2 linked regions of the Pseudolabrys taiwanensis genome follow. The protein of the gene in region 1 interacts with the protein of each later gene in a pairwise test. Links are inferred from orthologs where the notes say so. Each region holds a gene or a part of one and is shown on either strand. Other genes may lie near its edges.

What was found. The genes of interacting proteins can lie anywhere in the genome.
Region 2: the proteins of rfaD (region 1) and DW352_RS09515 interact in binary tests that used the Escherichia coli proteins (3 or more experiments, as listed by UniProt). The link is inferred for Pseudolabrys taiwanensis from one-to-one orthologs.

Annotation. Positions count from the first base shown.
Region 1 is NZ_CP031417.1:5,577,265-5,583,052, reverse strand. What follows is about bases 2,871-5,706. They hold rfaD (ADP-glyceromanno-heptose 6-epimerase), read right to left. Parts: upstream 4,863-5,706; coding sequence 3,879-4,862; downstream 2,871-3,878. Other genes in these bases: waaF (lipopolysaccharide heptosyltransferase II), read left to right, coding at 5,058-5,706; rfaE1 (D-glycero-beta-D-manno-heptose-7-phosphate kinase), read right to left, coding at 2,871-3,742. In the rest of the region: DW352_RS26500 (O-linked N-acetylglucosamine transferase family protein), read left to right, coding at 125-2,218; more of rfaE1, read right to left, coding at 2,270-2,870; more of waaF, read left to right, coding at 5,707-5,788. UniProt on the Escherichia coli protein: Catalyzes the interconversion between ADP-D-glycero-beta-D-manno-heptose and ADP-L-glycero-beta-D-manno-heptose via an epimerization at carbon 6 of the heptose.
Region 2 is NZ_CP031417.1:1,976,095-1,980,451, forward strand. The notes cover bases 1-2,881. They hold DW352_RS09515 (p-hydroxycinnamoyl CoA hydratase/lyase), read right to left. Parts: upstream 1,907-2,881; coding sequence 1,094-1,906; downstream 1-1,093. Other genes in these bases: DW352_RS09505 (ABC transporter substrate-binding protein), read right to left, coding at 1-203; DW352_RS09510 (enoyl-CoA hydratase-related protein), read left to right, coding at 323-1,084; DW352_RS09520 (LysR family transcriptional regulator), read left to right, coding at 1,992-2,881. Also shown: more of DW352_RS09520, read left to right, coding at 2,882-2,930; DW352_RS09525 (5-methyltetrahydropteroyltriglutamate--homocysteine S-methyltransferase), read right to left, coding at 2,940-4,055; DW352_RS09530 (TetR/AcrR family transcriptional regulator), read left to right, coding at 4,197-4,357. UniProt on the Escherichia coli protein: Converts o-succinylbenzoyl-CoA (OSB-CoA) to 1,4-dihydroxy-2-naphthoyl-CoA (DHNA-CoA).

The sequences.
Region 1 (5,788 bases):
TCTAAAAGAGACTAAACTACGCTGCGCTCCGCCTCGTCGTTCAATCTTCAGCCGTCGAACGGGGCCCTTGATTCTAGCACAGGCTATAGGCATTTTCGGCCAGTCACAAGTTCCAGGTATGAGCATGGCGGCGAGCGACCTGTTACGTCAGGGTCTTGTATCACTTCAGACTGGCAATCTGGCGGACGCCGAACGCCAATTTCAAAAGCTCCTGCGCCTCGAACCTCGGAGCATTCCGGGCCTAAATCTCTACAGTGTCGTCCTGAGTCAGCTCGGCAGGTTTGAAGAGGCGGAGATCTATTTGCGCAAGGTGATCAACCTCGCGCCGCCTTCTGATGCTAGCCTCTACAATTATGCGACGATCTTGAAAGCGCTTGGCAGGCCGAGCGAGGCTATCGAGCACTTCACGCACGCACTTGCGCTGAATCCGGGCGCTGCCGACATTCTAATTAACAGAGCCGCAACATTAACCGAATTACGCCGCTTCGAGGATGCCCTCATCGACTGTGATAAGGCTCTGTCGATGGCGCCCGGACACCCCGGCGCCTTGCACAATAAGGGTAACGCCCTCGCCAAGCTTGGTCGGCTCTCCCACGCACTCGACGCCTTTGAAGATGCATTGAAAGCCGCCCCAAGGGCTCACGAAACCTTGACAAGCTATGCGATGACCCTCGTTGCGCTAAAGCGTAGCGCTGAAGCTCTCGCATGCTGCGATCGCGCACTCGCCTTGATGCCGGATTACGCTGAGGCCCTTGCTGTGCGGGCAGATATCCTCAGTGAGAACAAGCACTACGAGGAAGCCTTACGTGACTACGAAATCGCCTTCAGATCGAGACCCAAACTGCGCAGTCTTGCCGGTCACCGCCTGCACACCAAGATGCTTGTATGCGATTGGTCGCAATTGGACCAGAATGCGGCGGCAGTTATCGCTCAGATACGAAATGGAAGCACCACCTGCACACCTTTTGTCTGCGCCAGCTTAGCAACTTCGTCCGACGATCAATTGCAATGCGTGCACGCGTGGCAGGCGGACGACCCTGTCTTTAAGCCCGTCTGGAATGGCGAGCGTTATCGCCACGATCGTATTCGCCTCGCCTATTTATCTTCCGATTTTCATGAGCATCCAGTCGCGTATTTGACTGCAGGAGTCTTCGAACATCATGATCTGAATCTATTTGAGACTACAGCAATCTCATTTGGACCAAACTCCAACTCTCCTATGCAAAGGCGCCTAAAACGCTCATTCGAACACTTCATCGATGCGCGCGACAAAAGCGACGCTGAAGCAGCCGAACTGTTACATAAATTGGAAATCGATATAGCAGTAGACCTCAATGGCCTCACGAGCGGGGCAAGGCCACACGTACTCAAGCGTCGCCCCGCACCAATCCTGGTCAACTATCTCGGATACCCCGGCACTTGCGGGCCGAGCCATGACTATATTCTCGCCGACCACACCGTCATTCCCGAGCAGCAATTCGGGGCGTATAGCGAGGAGGTCGTATGGCTGCCGGATAGCTACTTACCGACCGACAACAAACGGCCAATAGCAGCATACCCTCACACACGATCTGAGTGCGGCTTGCCGGACTCGGCATTTGTGTTTTGTTGTTTCAACAATACTTTCAAAATTACTCCCAACGTCTTCGACATATGGATGCGCCTCCTACGCACGATCGATAATAGCGTTCTGTGGCTGGGCGGGGTCAATGGAATAGCGGCAAACAATCTCCGAACCGAGGCAGAGCGGCGCGGCATCTCCTCCAGTCGCCTAATCTTCGCAGACCGGGTACAACAAATTGCCCATCATCTCGCCCGACAACGGATGGCAGACCTGTTTCTGGACACCTGGCCCTATAACGCGCACACAACGGCAGCTGACGCCCTATGGTCAGGCCTTCCTGTGCTCACTTGCATTGGCAATACTTTTCCGGGCCGTGTCGCGACGAGCCTCTTGCATGCAGTCGGCCTGCCCGAATTAGTGACCACGTCGCCAGCTGACTACGAAGCATTAGCGCTGAAACTTGCACTAAATCCCGCTATGCTGGCGGACTTGCGGACAAAGCTTAAGGCGAATCGGGACACAACGGCCCTATTCGACACGGCTCGATTCACACGCAATATCGAAGCGGCTTATCTGGAAATGATGCGCCGCCTTCGTGCCGGCCTACCGCCGGCGGCCTTCAGCGTGCCTTCGTCGGAACAACTGTGCAGATAAGGCCCAGGCATACGCTCGGCCGCCCATCGACGCCGGAATAGCGAATCAAATCTAAACTGTATTGGAATTACGCGAGCGCTGGACGATCGACGTCGTCGAATGCCCCGGCACGAGGTCGACCAGGATCACCTCGCCGCCGAGCGCCTCGACGAGTTCGTGGCCGACCACGGTCTCGCGGGTGTAGTCGCCGCCCTTCACCAACACCGTCGGCTTCACCTGCGCGATCAAATCGAGCGGTGTGTCCTGATCGAACACGACGACCAGATCGACCGCCTCCAGCGCGGCCAATACCTCCGCGCGCGCCTGCGCCGGCTGCACCGGGCGCCCCTCGCCCTTCAGGCGCGTCACCGACGCGTCGCTGTTGAGGCCGAGCACGAGGCGGTCGCAGGCGGCGCGCGCAGCGGCCAACAGGCGCACATGGCCCGGATGGAGCAGATCGAAGCAGCCATTGGTGAAGCCGATGCGCAGGCCGCTGCGGCGCCACGGATCGAGATGCCGGTCGAGATCGGCCCAGTCGAACACGATCTTCTCTTCCGGCGCGAGCGAGGCCGCCGGCAGGATGCGCGCGCGCAGTTCGGCGACGCTCAAAGTGGCAGTGCCGCGCTTGCCGACGACCACCGAGGCCGCTGCGTTCGCTGCCCGCATCGCCGCCTCGAAATCGGCTTCCATGGCCAACATCGCCGAGACGACCGCGACCACCGTATCGCCGGCACCGGAGACGTCGCGGACGCGCACCGGATAGGCAGGGATGTGCACCGGCGCGCCGTCATTGACCAGGGTCATGCCGTCTTCGCTGCGCGTCACCAGGACGGCTTCGGCTTCGAGGGCGTCGCGCAGTTCGTCCGCAGCGATCGCGATCTCGTCATCGGTCTTGGCCGGGCTGTGGGTCGCCTCCGCCAGTTCCTGCCGGTTCGGCGTAATAATGGTGGCGCCGCGATAGATGCTGTAGTCGCGGCCCTTGGGATCGACCACCACGGGCTTGCCGGCGATGTTCGCGGCATCGATCACGGCGCGGATGACGCGCGGCGTCAGCGCGCCCTTGGCATAGTCGGACAACACCACCGCGCCCGCGCGCGGCAGCGCGGCAATTGCGTGACCGATCAATGCATCCTCTGCCGCCGTGTCGATCGGGCCGGCGCTCTCCCAATCCGCACGCAACAGATGCGTCGAATGGTGCTCGGAGACGAAACGCACCTTGCGGGTGGTCGTGCGCGCGGCGTCGACCACAAGCTCGAATTCGATCAACGGATGCTCGGTCAGCGCCTCGGTGAGCGCGCGCCCGGCCTCGTCATTGCCGACGACCCCGACAAAGATGCAGCGTGTGCCGAGTGAGACGAGGTTGCGCGCGACATTGCCGGCGCCGCCGACCATGAGCTCCGAGCGCTTGCACGCGATCACCGGAGTCGGCGCTTCCGGCGAGATGCGCGAGACTTCGCCATAGACGAACTCGTCGAGCATCAGGTCGCCGATGCAGAGCACCGTCTGGTCGGCCAGGTCGGAAAGATGCTTATCGAAATCGTACATTAGCCCATCCACCGTTCATTCCCGCGCAAGCGGGAATCCAGAGCCACAATTACTCGCGTCTGCATAAATGGCCCCTGGGTCGCCGCTTTCGCGGGGACGAACGGAGACAGGGGTACGCACAATTGACGGGACATTTTTAACGGAAACGGTCTTTCTGATCGAGATAGCCGGTGACGTAGCGCGCGACGGCGGTCTCGAGCGGCGTGAACGACGCATTGTACCCGGCGCGGCGCAGGTTCTCGACCGAGCTCTGCGTGAAATACTGATACTGGCCGCGAATGGAGTCGGGCATATCGACATACTCGATGTTCGGCGCGCGGCCGAGCGCCTTGAACATCGCGGTGATCATGTCGCGGAAGCTTTCCGCCTTGCCGGTGCCGACGTTGAAGATGCCGTTGACCGAGGTCGTGTCGGTAAGCCAGCGCAGCACGGCCACCGCGTCTTCGACATAGATGAAATCGCGGCGCTGGTCGCCGTCGGCGATGCCGTCCTTGTGCGACTTGAACAGTTTGACCGGCTGGCCGGCCTTGGCGCCGTCGAACACCTTGGCGAGCACGCTTGCCATGCCGCCCTTATGGTACTCGTTCGGGCCGTAGACGTTGAAGAATTTAAGGCCGGCCCAGTGCGGCGGCAGGTTGTCGTTCCTAACGTAACGGTCGACCACGACCTTATCGAACAGGTGCTTGCTCCAGCCGTAGAGGTTCATCGGCCGCAGCTTCTGCAGGGCCTCGGGCGACCAATCGTCCTCGAAGCCTTGATCGCCGTCGCCATAGGTCGCCGCCGACGAGGCATAGACGAACGGCGTGCGCGTCGTGGTGCACCAATCGAGCAGGCGCAGCGAGAGCTTGAAATTGCTCTCCATCACCAGATCGCCGTCGGTGGCGGTGGTATCGGAGATGGCGCCGAGATGAATGACGGCGTCGAGCTTGCGCCCTTCGAGCCAGCGCATCAGATCGGCGGGCGGCACGAAATCGGCGATCCGATGCTTGGCGAGGTTGCGCCATTTTACATCACCGACGCCAAGGAGATCGTTCACAACAACGTCGGCCGACCCGCTCTCGTTGAGGCTGGCGACCACGTTCGAACCGATGAACCCGGCCCCGCCGGTGACCAAATACATGGAAGTCCCTGCCCGACCCTTGAGAGGACGGCCTCCTTTGCCTCAGTCCGTCCGCCCGCGCAAATGATCGGGGCCAGCCGGCCGCATTTGGCGTTGGATATGGTCAAAAAATGCGGCTGGACAGCCCCGCCCGACGCGGGCTAACCGCTGGGCGCCGGTCCGCAGAGGCGCCGGCCGGGCGAGCCCCTCCAAGGAATGAACCAGAATTCAACCACGGCCGAGCGGCCGGTCCTGATCGTCCCGTTCGTCTGGATCGGCGATTTCGTCCGCTGCCATTCGGTGGTGCGCCTGCTGAAAGCGCAGAACCCCGCCCGGCCTGTGGATATCGTCGCCAGCAGCCTGTGCGCGCCCCTGGCCGATTACATGCCGGGCGTGCGGCGCGCGATCGTCGCCGACCTGCCGCGGCGCCGGCTCGGCCTCAAGCTCCAGCTCGACCTCGCCCGGCGGCTGCGCCAGGGCGGCTACGGCCAGGCCCTGGTGATGTCGCGCAAGTGGAAAGCGGCGCTGGCTCCCTTCCTGGCCGGCGTTGCGCGGCGCACCGGTTTCTGGGGCGAGGTCCGCATCGGCCTCCTGAACGACCTGCGGCAGGGCGAGAAGAAGCTGCCGCGCATGATCGACCAGATGGGCGCGCTGGCCCTACCGAAGGGCGCCGCTTTGCCGCCGGACTGGCCCCTGCCGGAGCTGAAAGTCCCGGCGGACGAGCTCCAGGCCTGGCTGACGGCCCGGGGCCTCGCCGGCGCGGCCCGGCCCATCGTCACGCTCTCCCCCGGGGCCGTGGGCGCCGGCAAAGCCTGGCCGCCCGAGCACTATGCCGCGCTGGCCAAAGCGCTCGCCGAGGACGGCGGCTCGGTCTGGGTGCTGGGCGGCCCCGGCGAGACCGCCATCGCGCAAGCGATCGCGACGGCCGGCGGTCCCCGCGTGCGCGA
Region 2 (4,357 bases), 3.6 Mb from region 1 along the record:
GGCATGCCGGCGGCCTTGCCGCCGAAGTCTTCCGCCGCCATGCGCGCCGCGATGGTCGAGCCGTTACCGGTGCTGTCGGCGAAAACGCCCGACTGATCGTTCAACACGCCGATGCGTACCACGCCGTCGCCTGCGACAGCGGTGCCGCCCAAACAGAATACGAGCGCGCACGCGCCCGCGACCTTGCTCCAAACCGGCTGCATCAACTTTCCTCCCATCGATATTCGTTCTTGTTGAATTGCGATCAGATACGTTATGCGTGCAATGCCCTCCGGCATTCATTGCTGTGAACCGACATCGTCACATCGAACGGAACCAACCCATGACGCGGCCGAAGATCGTTATCGAACAGAGCAGTCGCGGCATCGTCGGCTTGACGCTGGCGCGCCCGGACAAAGGCAACGCGCTCGACGCGGAGATGCTCGCGCAGCTGCTGACGACGTTCGATCGCCTCGACGCCGATCCGGGCGCGCGCGTGCTCGTCATCCGCGGTGAAGGCAAACATTGGTGCAGCGGCGCCGACGTCAGCGGCGGTGTCGGCGATAGCCACGACGTGTCGATCGTCGATGTCTGCACGCGGCTGAACGTGCTGACGAAGCCGACTGTCGCGGTCGTACACGGCGCCTGCATCGGCGCGGGGCTTGCGCTCGCCGCGTCCTGCGATGTGCTGCTCGCGACGCCGGAAGCGTTCTTCGCAATTCCCGAAGTGCGCCTCGGCTTTCCGCCGGTCGAACTGATGCCGGTTTTCGTACCGGCATTCGGCGCCCGCTTTCTGCGGCGCTATCTCTTGAGCGGCGAGCGCTTCGCCGCCGATGTCGCGCTGCGCGTCGGCTTTGCCCATGCCGTCCATCCCGCAACAGCGATGGCGGCCGCGGTCGACGAAACCGCCGACGCTTTCCTCCGTGCCGCGCCCGGCGCCCTCGCCAACGGCAAGAAGCTGCTGCGCCGGTTCGCCGCCGGCGAACAGGCCGAAGACCTTCACGACCTCCACGCCCGCTGGATCGCGGGCGAGGAGGCCCGTGAAGGCCTCGCAAGCTTCAAGGAGAAGCGGCATCCGGGCTGGTACCTCCCTACAGGCGCTTGAGCGCTCTTGTCAGCCCGGGTGCGACTCGAGACCGGGGCGATACTTGCCGTTGAGGAAGTCGCCGATGCCTTCCTTGCGCCAGGCGTCGTTCTGGCGCTGCACCAGCTCCAGTTCCTTCGCCATGGCGAAGTTCATCGCCGCTTCCCAGGTCATTTCGAGCGAGAAGCGATAGCCTTCCTTGGTGGCGCGCAGCGCGTGCACATCCTTGGCGGCGATCTTGCGGGCGATGGCCATGGTTTCCTCGATCAGCTTGGCCTTGGGGAACGACTTGTTGATGAAGCCGATCTTCGCCGCCTCGACGCCGTCGAAGTTGTCGCCGGTCATCGCGTAGAACAATGCATCGCGCGGGCGCATCAGGTTGGCGAGTGACTTCGACACGCAGCCGCCGGGGAAGAGCTTGAAGTTGATTTCCGAGAGACCGAACACGGCCTCGTCCGCCGCGAAAGCCAGATCGCAACCCTCGACGATCGAGAAGGCGCCGCCGAAGCAGAAGCCGTTGATCATCGCGATCACCGGCTTGGGATAATAACGCAGCGTGCGGCCGCGCCATTCGGTAGCCATCTTCCACACGGCTTCGTATTCCGCCGGCTTGTCCTTGAGCTCGATGAAAAACTCTTTGAGGTCCATGCCGGCGCAGAACACATCGCCGGCGCCGGTGATGACGACCGCGCGCGCCGCTTCGTCATTGCGCAGGCTTTCCAGCGCCTCCGTCATTTCGCGGTGCAGCGTCGGGCTCATCGCGTTGCGCTTGCTGGGGCGGTTCAAGGTGATGATGGCGACCCCATCATTCTTATCGACCTTCAAGGTTTCGTACTTCGCCATCATAGGCTCCCAAGACAGTTTCTGAGCCTATCTTGCGCCGCTTTTATTATTTGTCCAATTGCATGTTCCAATTTATAATATTAGCATGATTAATATACGGAACATCGATCTCAACCTCCTCGTCGTGTTCGAAGCACTGATGCAGGAGCGTAATGTCACGCGCACCGCCGACCGCCTCGGGCTGTCGCAGCCGGCGATCAGCCTGTCTCTGCGGCGGCTGCGCGAAAGCCTCGACGATCCCCTCTTCATCCGCACGCGCGGCGGCATGCGGCCGACGCGTCGCGCCGAACAGATCTTCTCGTCGGTCGCGCAGGCGCTCGACTCCGTGCAGAACATCCTGCAGACCGGCACGTCGTTCTCACCGAACCAGGCGCAGCGTTCATTCAACGTGATGATGTCGGACATCGGCGAGATCATCTATCTGCCGCGTCTCATTCAAAAGCTGCGGCAGGTCGCACCGGGCGTGCGGCTGTCGGTGCGCCGGCTCGCCCGCCCGCGCGTGCATGACGAGCTCGCGTCCGGCGGCATCGACCTCGCGATCGGCTGGGTCGAGACCACGGCCGACCTGATCCGCGACGACCTCTTCGACGAGAAGTTCGTCGGCATCGTGCGGCCCGATCATCCGCGCATCGGCAAACGCATCAGCCTCGCGCAGTTCGCGTCCGAATGGCATCTGGTCGTCGGCCGGCAGGAACTCGCCTCCGACAGCCTCTTCCTCGCCGCCAACGACAAGCGCGAGCAGGCGTTGGCGCGCGCCTTCCGCCAGCGCAAGGTCGCCGTGCAGGTGCCGCACTTCCTCGCCGTGCCGAACATCATCAGCCACACAGACTTGATCTGCGTGGTGCCCCGGCAGCTCGGCGACATCTACGCCGAGCTCGGCCAGGTGCGGCCCGCCACGCTGCCGCCGGGCTTCGGCTCCTTCACCGTGTCGCAGTTCTGGCACAAGCGCTTCGAGAAGGACCAGGGCAGCCTCTGGCTGCGCGGCGTCGTGCGCGAATTGTTCGCCTCGCCGCAGAACAGGTAGCGACGCGCGCTAGCCGCCCCAGATCGCCCGCGCCGTCTCGACGATCAGCGCGAGTTTCGCGCGCTGATCGGCCTCGGTCACCGGATTGCCGGCGACAGTCGAGGCGAAGCCGCATTGCGGCGAGATCGCCAACCGGTCGAGATCGATGTAGCGGGTCGCTTCGTGGGTGCGCGCCTTGAGCGCGTCGACGTGCTCGAGCACCGGCAGCTTCGAACTGATGAGACCCAGCACCAAGCCCTTGCCCTTCGGCACGAAGCGCAACGGCGCGAAATCGCCGGCGCGCGGCGTGTCGTATTCGAGCAGGAAATGATTGACCTTGGTGTTGGCGAAGAAGCGTTCGGCCACCGACTCGTAGCCGCCGGCGCCGAGATAATGGCCCTTGAAGTTGCCACGGCACATATGCACGCCGACGACGACCTCCGGCGGACAGTCGGCCACCGCCTGATTGATGCTGTCGATATAGAGGTCGACCAGCTTGTCCGGCTCCATGCCGGACTTGGCGATCACGTCGCGGATGCCCGGATCGCAAAGCAGCGCCACCGCCACTTCATCGAGCTGGATATAGCGGCAACCGGCCTTGGCCAGCGCCGCGATCTCCTGTTTGAAGATCGTGGCGAGGTCGGCGAAGAAGGCATCGACGTCGCTGTACGCCGCTTTGTCGGCGAAATCGTTGCAGCGGTAGAAGTGCATGGTCGACGGCGCCGGCAGCGTGATCTTGCCGGTGACCTTGGTCACGCCGTGCAGGAATTCGTACTCGTCGAGCGCCAGAGGTTGCTTGCGGCGGATTTTGCCGTTGGCATAGGGCGCGGTGAACGCAACCTCGTGGCCCTGGTCATTGCGAAACTTGAACGAGGCTTCCTTGATCTCGAAGCCCTCGATCCGCTCGACGAAACGGCCCCAATAGGAGCCGCGGCGGAATTCGCCGTCGGTCACGACCTGCAGCCCGACCTCCTCCTGCATCGCGACGACGTCGCGGATGCATTGATCCATGATGCGGTCGAACGCCGCGTCGTCGATTTCCTTGGCGGCATGGCGGCGGAAGGCCTGCTTCAGGGCCGAAGGCCGCAACAGGCTGCCGACATGATCGGCGCGGAACGGTGGGCGGCCTTTCGCCAGCGGGGCCATGACATCCTCCCTCGATATTTTTCTATAGCTCAATAGATAGAATTTAGATCGCCGCCGTGGCAAAAGACAATGGCCTCGGATGGAAGTCGCCTTGTGCGGTGCACATCGCTTCCGGGCCTCAGTTCAGGAGCGAAGCGGCCGATGGGCGTCGCCAGCCTTGCCTCCCCCCGTCGCGCGGCCAATCAGCGCCGCCGCGCGCCGCAGATCATCGAAGCCGCCGCCCGCGTCTTCGCCGAGCGCGGCTATCACGGCGCCACCACGCAGGACATCGCCGATGTGCTCGGCATCCGCCAGGCGAGTCT